Regions from separate parts of the Paenarthrobacter sp. E2MeOHC11 genome, predicted to be linked through region 2. Evidence: predicted binding sites of a transcription regulator. Region 2 holds the regulator's gene; the other holds the start of a gene.

What was found. The regulator LexA, encoded in region 2, represses DNA repair genes until DNA is damaged. The targets are predictions, from matches to a motif close to TCGAACANNTGTTCGA.
Region 1: ACSSVG_RS02670 (Y-family DNA polymerase) is a predicted target of LexA. The motif match lies at 2,089-2,104, and genes of this name have one in related genera.

The regions. Positions count from the first base shown of each region.
Region 1 covers NZ_CP196673.1:603,844-608,408, reverse strand. The annotation lists gene ACSSVG_RS02690 (AAA family ATPase) at 1-156, shown strand, start outside; gene ACSSVG_RS02685 (hypothetical protein) at 301-1,119, shown strand; gene ACSSVG_RS02680 (LexA family protein) at 1,278-1,709, shown strand; gene ACSSVG_RS02675 (hypothetical protein) at 1,774-1,971, shown strand; gene ACSSVG_RS02670 (Y-family DNA polymerase) at 2,169-3,467, shown strand; gene ACSSVG_RS02665 (uroporphyrinogen-III synthase) at 3,496-4,565, opposite strand, start outside.
Region 2 covers NZ_CP196673.1:351,963-356,527, reverse strand. The annotation lists gene ACSSVG_RS01615 (ATP-dependent DNA helicase) at 1-1,277, shown strand, start outside; gene lexA (transcriptional repressor LexA) at 1,365-2,108, opposite strand; gene ACSSVG_RS01605 (LysM peptidoglycan-binding domain-containing protein) at 2,454-2,813, shown strand; gene ACSSVG_RS01600 (histidinol-phosphate transaminase) at 2,892-4,010, shown strand; gene hisB (imidazoleglycerol-phosphate dehydratase HisB) at 4,057-4,565, shown strand, end outside.

The sequences.
Region 1 (4,565 bases), 250 kb from region 2:
TCCACGCACTCACCTCTTCTGGCGGCCCTTCCGGGCGCCCGGATCCTGGAAGTCGGGCCTTGGGGCCTGCGGGCACGCGACTGGGAAGATCTTGATCTTGTTGCCAACTGGCGGTCATTCCTGGACGCACCTCAGAGGTATCTTCGGCACATCTGACGCCACCTCACGTGGCCAACGTGCCGGGAAAGTGACCGGAGAGGTTCGCGAATGGGCGGGGCTTGCCCGATGATGAGGTCTGGTCCGGTGATGGGTCCCGTCCGGTGATGGGTCCCGTCCGGTGAGCGGCGTAGCCTTGGCGGCATGGGGAAACTATTGACAGCAGCACCACGCCTTACATTGGCCTGCGGAGCCCTGATGCTGTTGGGAACGGGGTGCGCATCGCTCGGACAGCCGGCCGCCGGCCTGCCGTCTGCCAGCCTGCCGTCCGCCGGGAGCCCAACCCCGGAAATCCGACCGGAAGTTGTGCTGTGCCAAGGCAACGAGGTTTCGCGTCAGGCGCTGGACAATCCACGACCGGCCAGCGAGCTCGGCCCGGAGGCCGCCCCGGCTCTCGCCGGCCGTGGGGTCTCGGCTTTTGACCCGGTCACCTGGCTGATTGCGCAGGAGAGCAGCGATCGTGTGATGCTCATGAACAAACTCGCAGCTCCCCAGGATCACGGCCACGGCGATGTCCGCGACTACATGTATATCGTCATTTCCACCCACTCCATGGCATCGGAACCAGGTAAACCGGTATGGGCGGTCGTCGAGTCATCGACCTGCACGCCCACGCTGGACCTTGGCGAGCTGAGAGCCGGCGCAGTCACTCTTGATCCCTCGTTGCCGCCGGCCCCTGAGTCCGATCGCGTGGCTCTCCTCGTCACGGAGTTCGACTGCAACTCCGGGAAGAACGCCGAAGGCCGGATTGACGTCGTCAAGCTCGTCGAAACAGAGTCCACGGTCGAGGTCGTCCTGGGGGTGCAGCCCGCCGGGGCGCAGTGGGCCACCTGTCAGGGAAACCCGGCGACGCCCTTCGCTGTCGATCTCGAACGGCCGCTCGGGAACCGTACCATCCTGGACGCCGCCGTCCTGCCCGCGCGCGAGATCACAGCACCAGCCCGGCCGGGAACCGGCGGATAGCTCTATCTGCCTTCCCCGCCCCAGCGGGGACCAGCAGCCATGCCATCTCCGGCCCGCGATTTCACGGTTCCGCGGGTAGGTTTCGGGTGGAGATCGAACAATGTCCGCCAACCGCTGTACACTCAAGTATCGAACATATATTCGAATAAAGGTGTGTTGTGGGCGTGATCGTCGGCCCCCGCGTGATAGATGCGGGCTTTTCCCTGATGTCGGTACTGCTGGCTCCAATCCCGGTGGCGGCAGGGTATCCATCGCCTGCCCAGGACTACTTTGACGGCAGGATCGATCTCAATGAGCACCTGATCAAGGATGTCACCAGCACTTTCGTGGTGAGGGTGACGGGGCAATCCATGGAGGGTGCCGGGATCAGCGACGGGGACGAGTTGATCGTTAACCGGGCGCTGGAGCCCAAGGACGGGTCCGTCGTCGTGGCTGTCCTTGACGGTGAGTTGACCATCAAGAGGCTCCGCGTCACGCCCTCAGGGGTGATCCTCCAGGCGGACAATCCCAAGTACCCGGACATTCGCGTGCCGGCAATGTCTGAGCTGACCATCTGGGGCGTTGCAACCACGTGCCTGCATCACATCTAGCTGTTGCCGCCCCCGTTGATCCCCGAGTTGATCCGTTCTATCTTTGAGTGCACAAACGCGACATATGCACTTGAAGGATGGGTCTACTCCTCGATGGTGTCAGTCCGGGCCGGAACTGCTCGAAATCGCAGCCGTGACACTTCGGATGCTGGCCGAACCGACCCGCCTCAACCTTCTTTGGCAACTCGCCAAACTCCGGCTCATCCAGGAGACCATCAACCACGCCGACCACCAAGTCAGTGGCGAACCCGCCCACGACTAACCCAAGCGGTGTGATCAGCGGCAGGTTGATATCGAACTGGAGCTGATGTTGTGGGCGGAGTTCGGTCGCTGCTGCAACGCGGTTTCTTGTCGCCGGTCGGCGGTACAGTTGATGCATTCGAAGATATATTCGAATGCATGGGGTGTCCTGCGTGATGATTGCGGGCATGCGTGCTAGTGGCGAACGCAAGGAGAATGATGTCCAAGCCAGCTCTCATGCATCAAATGCAAGAGATTGCCCATGTGGATATCAACTGCTTCTATGCGTCGGCGGAGAGGGCATTCAACCCCGCGCTGGAGGGCAAGCCATTGATTGTGTTGTCCAACAATGACGGTTGCGCCGTGACCAGGTCGCCGGAAGCCAAGAAGCTGGGCATTGGGCTGGGGGAGCCGTGGTTCAAGATCGCCCCACGGGCCAAGGAATGGGGGCTGATAGCGCTCTCCAGCAACTATGAACTGTACGGCGACATCAGCTCCCGGGTCATGGAGCTCCTGGCCCGCTACTCGGCATGGCAGGAGGTCTACTCCATTGACGAGGCGTTTCTCGGAGTCAGGGGACAACCGCAGGACTTGCTGGAGCTGGGAAGCACCATCAAGGCAGCCTGCCAACGGCATGTGGGGGTTCCGGTCTGTGTCGGAATCGCCCGCACCAAGACCCTGGCCAAGCTCGCCAACAAATGGGCTAAGCACAATCCAGCCTTCCACGGCGTATGCCGCTGGGACTCGGTCCCCGAAGCCCAACGCGAAGCTCTCATGGCACGGCTGTCCGTCATTGAAATCTGGGGTGTGGCAACGCGGCTTACCAAGCGCCTGAACGCCCTGGGAATCTTCTCAATCCTGGACCTGGTCCGCGCCGACCCGATTGCTTTGCGGGACAAGTTCTCGATTGTCATGATGCGAACCGTCCTGGAACTCCAAGGCACGCCCTGTATTCCCATGGAGGAAGAGAGAGTCGGCCGGGACCAACTGATCTTCTCCCGCTCGTTCTCCACACCGATTACGACGACGGACCAGCTGCGGCAGGTGCTCAGCGTCTACGGTCAAATGGCCAGTGCCAGGCTGGCCAAGCACGATCTTCAGGCCAAGCTCCTAACAGCGTTTGCCGCGACGTCCGTCTACAACCCGAACGATAAGTCCTTTCCCACGGTCACCGTGAGGCTGCCCATGCCCACGTCGGACCCCGTGCTCCTCACCAAGGCCGCACACGCGCTGGTCCCCAAAATCCAGGAAGGCGTGAAGTATGCCAAAGCCGGAATCATGGTCACGGACCTCCGTCCCAGCGGCAACCAGAAACCGTTGGAGATCTTCGAGAACCGTCATGAGGAGCGCGGCATCGGCCCCCTGCTGGAGCAAGTCAGCAAGCGGTATGGCCGGGGCTCCATCGGCCTGGGCCACGCCGGCATTAAGGGCGGCCCGGACTGGTCCATGAAACGGGACATGCTCAGCCCCCGCTACACCACCAACTGGGACGAACTTCCCCTGGTGAAGGCGGCGTAGCGTGGCAGGGGTCGAGGAAGCGGAGGACCTACGCCCGCAGCCGGTAACCGCGCTTCACGACGGTCTCCACGAGCTTGCCATCCGGCAGCGAGGACCGCAGCCTGCTGACTGTCATGTCCAGGGCGTGCACGGAGCCACGCAGGTCCAACAGGTCCGAGAGCGCTTCCCTGGACAATACCGCTCCGCCCGCGCCGAGCAGGGCCCGCAGCAGCAGGAGGGGGGCCGGTGCAAGGTCCACCACCTCACCGTTGATCCGCAGGCAGCGCCCACGCAGCTCGATCGTTGCGCTCTTGGTTTCCAAACGGCGCACGTGGTTCAGGGACAGGTGCTCCGTCACCAAGCGGATCAAAGCACCCATCCGGTAGCGGTCGGGGATAAGGGGCGTCAGCCCGGCGTCGACCAGTGGCTGTGCGGTGACTGGCCCCACCGCGGCAACAGTCACCGGCCCCTTAAGGGCTTCGATGAGCTGCCGGTAGAGGCCCATTTCGTGAGCGGTGCTCCACATGGCATCCACCGCGGGGGCGCTGGTGAACGTCAGTACATCGAGGTTCCCGCCCACCACGGCTTCGATCAGGCGCGGCAGTTTGTCCTCGCCGTCGGGCTTCACCCAGCGGTACGGGGTCACCGTCAGGACCGTGGCGCCGGACATGCGGAGCCGCTCCAGCTGGCGGACGTCGGTGTATCCGTGCAGCTGCACGGCCACGATCTTGCCACGAACGCCTTCGGCCAGCAGCATGTCCACCAGCGTGGCCGTGGTTTCGTCACTGCTGATTCCGACGTCGGCAAGACCGGCAGCGCGCACGGCACCGCGGGCCTTGGGGCCACGGACGAACATGCGGCAAGCGGACAGGGTTTCCAGGAGTTGCTCGCCGATGCCGAACGAGTCCGCGGCCTCGCACCAGCGGCGCATTCCGTAAGCCGTGGTGGCGATACAAATGTCCGGCTTTGCCGCAATGATGGTGCGGGTGTCCTCGATGAGGACCATGTCTTCCTGCACAGGAGCGATCTTCAGAGCGGGGGCGTGCAACACGCTCGCACCGCGGCGCTCCAATGCCTCAATGAGGTCACGGGAACGGCGGTGCGAGGTGACGCCGATTC
Region 2 (4,565 bases):
TGGTGGTGGACGAGGCACACGAGCTGCAGGATCGCGTGACCGGCGCGGTCTCGGGCCAGTTGTCTGTGGCCATGGTTCATGCCGCGGCGTCAAGCGCACGCAAGCACACCGCCATCACGGTGGATGCCCTCAACGCTGCGGCGGAGCGCCTGGACATGGCCATCGCAGGGGTGCCCAACGGGTTGCTGGCCAGTGGGCTCAACGACGAACAGCTTGACTGCCTTGACCAGTTACGCGATGCGACCCGCGCGGCGCTCTCAGATTCCAAGACCGACTCTTCCAACGCGGTCGACGGCGGCAGGCAGCTCGCTCGCTCACGGCTCATGCTCATTCTTGAATTGTGCGAGCGGATGCTGGCCGCCAAGGAGAACCGGGAAGTGGTCTGGTTTTCCCGCAACAGCACCTTCGACCCCCAACAGGGTTACTCGCAGCCTGATGAAACGGCACCGGCACTGATCAACATCGCGCCACTCAGCGTCGCGGGACGGCTGCGCGAAGGCCTCTTCGAGGGCCACACCGTGGTGCTCACCTCCGCCACGCTGGCGATTGGCTCTGCCTTCGAACCGGCGGCTGGAGGTCTGGGCCTCATCGGCGACGGCGCCCCGAGCTGGACCGGGATTGATGTTGGATCGCCCTTTGATTACCCCAAACAGGGGGTGCTGTATGTTGCCAAGCACTTGCCCAAGCCGGGGCGTGGGACCTCGCCCGAGGCTCTCGATGAGCTCGAAGACCTCATCCGGGCATCCGGCGGGGGAGCGCTTTGTCTCTTCTCTTCGCGGCGAGCTGCCGAAGAAGCCGCCGACGCCATGCGGCTGCGCCTTGACATGGACATTCTCTGCCAGGGCGAATCCACCATGGCTGCCCTTGTGAAGCAATTCGCAGATGAGCCGGACACTTGCCTGTTTGGCACCATGTCACTCTGGCAGGGCGTCGACGTGCCGGGTGGTTCGTGCCGCCTGGTGGTGATTGACCGCATTCCCTTCCCGCGCCCCGACGATCCCCTGATGACTGCCCGCTCCCGGGCAGTCGCCCAGTCGGGCGGGAATGGCTTCATGGCCGTGTCAGCAACGCATGCCGCCATCCGCTTGGCACAAGGCGCTGGGCGCCTTATCCGTTCAACGGGAGACAAGGGAGTCGTGGCCGTGCTTGACTCACGGCTGTCGACGGAACGCTACGGCGGTTTTCTGAGGGCTGCGCTTCCGCCGTTCTGGGCGACGACGGACAGGGCGGTTGTGCGCGGCGTGCTGGAACGCCTGGGCTCCGCCAAGGCCTCCTAGGTCCAACAATGCCTCGTGGGGCCAACAAAGCCTCCTGGGTGCGGCAAAAGCCGCCCAGGAGGCTTGGGGTACCTACCTAGTGGGCACCTACAGGGAACGCAGAACAGAGACAACCTTGCCCATGATGGTGGCTTGGTCGCCAAGGATTGGCTCGTATTGGGTGTTCTGGGGCAGCAACCACGTGTGGCCATCGCGCTGACGGAACGTCTTGACGGTAGCCTCGTCATCCAGCAGTGCGGCCACGATGTCGCCGTTGATGGCGTCGTTCTGGCGGCGCACAACAACCCAGTCACCGTCGCAGATGGCGGCATCAATCATTGAGTCGCCTGCCACCTTCAGCATGAACAGTTCGCCGTGGCCCACAAGTTGCCTGGGAAGGGGCAAGACGTCTTCCACTGCCTGGTCAGCCAGGATGGGGCCGCCTGCAGCGATCCGGCCCACCAGGGGAACCATGGCAGTATCGCTGGCGCTGGCCAGCTCCGTGACGGCAAGGCCACCCGCGCTGCGCAGCGTCGCAGGGGCTTCGACGCCGGGAATTGGTCCGCCATCCAACGTCAACGGCATCAGGACTTCCATGGCACGGGGACGCTTGGGGTCCCTGCGCAGATAGCCGAGCTTCTCGAGCTGGGAAAGCTGATGCGTGACACTCGACAAACTTGCCAGGCCGACGGTGTCACCGATCTCACGCATGCTTGGCGGATACCCATTGTCATTCACCGAGCGTTGGATGGTCTCCAGAATTTTTTTCTGCCGGACAGTCAGGCTCTTGGGACTCTTTTGAGGCTGTTGGCTCCGCAGGGGTGCCCCGCCGCCTGTGGCTTTCGCTGCCATGTTCGCCAGTGCCTTTCCATTCGCCCCGGAACGATCCAGGGGTGTCGGGTCTGCAAAAAATGTCAGACCCTCCTGTTCCACTGAAACAGTGCTGTTTCTTCACTCAAACGTAGGGCAGGCACAGGCGTTTATCAAACATTTGTTCTAGCGAGTCTCGACACCGTTCGTTGATAAGTGCTAAAAATGTCATAGCAAGGTTCGAATATGTGTTCTATAAACCCGAACCGGATGACGGATGTTCGAACAGAGTGTTCGAACATCCGGGATCGGGGGAGGGGAACACAAAGAATTGGCAGCCATGTACCGGAATCCGGCGCAAGGCAATAGCTCAGAAGGGCTCAGCTCATGTCCGCAATCACTACGTTCGCTGATTTCCGCACTACCCAGGCGCCGACGCGCCTGCGTCTTACCCGCCGGGGTCGGATGGTCTTCTTTGGCATCCCCGCAATGCTGCTGGTGGCTGCGCTGCTGAGCCTGGCCGGTTTCATTACGTCCCCTGCCAAGGCCTCGGACTCGCAGGCGCAGCTCCAGCCGCCGGTCGCGGTGACCGTGACGGTCCAGCCCGGGCAGTCGCTGTGGGGTATCGCCGGCGCAGCTGCTCCGGAGCGCGATCCCAGGGATGTCATCTCCGAGATCATTCAGCTCAACGACCTCCATGGTGGCCGGATCCAGCCCGGGCAGCGTTTGTTCGTCCCGGCAAGCTAGCGCGTTCCACCGTGGCTGGATCCGGTGGCGCGGCGTCACAGTTACTCGGCAGTCCCGGTAGCCCCTTAAACTGTCTTGGTGAGTGACCAGCTTGAGCGACTAGACCGACTACCCCTCCGGACCAACCTGCGTGGACTGAGCCCTTATGGCGCACCGCAGCTTGACGTTCCTATCCTGCTCAATGTCAACGAGAACACTCATGGCGTTCCCGCGGACGTCCAGGCGGCCATCACGGAAGCCGTTGCCGCCGCGGCCACGGGGCTGAACCGCTACCCGGACCGGGAGTTCACTGAACTGCGCGAGTCCTTGGCCGAATACCTTGGCCACGATCTCACCCCGGACAACATTTGGGCCGCCAATGGTTCAAATGAGGTCCTGCAGCAGATCCTCCAAGCATTCGGCGGACCCGGTCGGAAGGCACTCGGATTCCCGCCCACGTATTCGATGTACCCCCTGCTGGCCAGTGGCACGGATACCGAATACGTACGCGGAGTCCGGGCAGAGGATTACGGTTTGGATGCGGCGTCGGCGGCAGCGCAGGTTCGTGAAACAGGAGCCAACATTGTGTTCCTGTGCTCGCCCAACAACCCCACCGGAACAGGCCTGGGCCTGGAAGTTGTTGAGGCCGTTTACGAGGCCGGGGAAGCCAGCCAGGCCATCGTGATCGTCGACGAGGCCTATCACGAGTTCGCCCATGACAACACGCCAAGTGCCCTGACCTTGCTGCCCGGGCGCGAGCGTCTGATCGTTTCCCGCACCATGAGCAAGGCCTTCGCCCTCGCGGGCGCCCGGCTGGGCTATATGGCCGCAGCACCCGAGGTTACAGACGCCATCAGGTTGGTCCGCCTCCCGTATCACCTGTCGGCTGTTACTCAGGCAACTGCCCTGGCGGCCCTCAACCACCGCGAGGCCCTCATGGCCGACGTCGAGGACATCAAGGTCCAACGCGACCGCATCGTGACTGAACTCCTGCGCATGGGTCTCAAGCCTTCAGCCTCGGACTCCAACTATGTGTTCTTTGGCGGGCTCGAGAACCCGCACGCCATCTGGCAAGGCCTGCTTGACGCGGGTGTGCTGGTTCGCGACGTCGGCATTCCCGGACACTTGCGGGTCACCGCAGGGACCGAGCCGGAAACCACGGCCTTCCTTGAGGCGCTGGAAGCGCTGCTGGACGGCCAGCCGCCACAGCGCGCCTAAACTTGTCCATAGACCCAACCCACTCTTCGTGTATAAGGACGTCCCAATGAGCGAAACCGGCGCCACGCCGTCCGCTGCCCGCACCGCGCGCATGGAGCGCACCACCAGTGAATCCTCCGTCCTGGTGGAGATCAACCTGGACGGGTCCGGTGTCTCGGACATCAGCACCTCTGTGCCTTTCTATGACCACATGTTGACCGCGCTGTGCAAGCACTCGTTGATTGACATGACCGTCAAGGCCACTGGCGATACCCACATCGATGCCCACCACACGGTGGAAGACGTGGCCATTACGTTCGGCGAAGTCCTGCGCACTGCTTTGGGCAACAAGGCCGGCATTCGCCGCTTTGGCGAAGCTACGGTTCCCTTGGATGAAGCCCTGGCCCACGCCGTCGTGGATGTTTCCGGTCGGCCCTACCTGGTGCACGGCGGCGAGCCCGCGGGCCAGGAATACCACCTCATTGGTGGCCACTTCACTGGGTCGTTGACGCGCCACGTTTTTGAAGCCATCACCTTGCACGCCGGAATCTGCCTGCACATGAACGTACTGGCGGG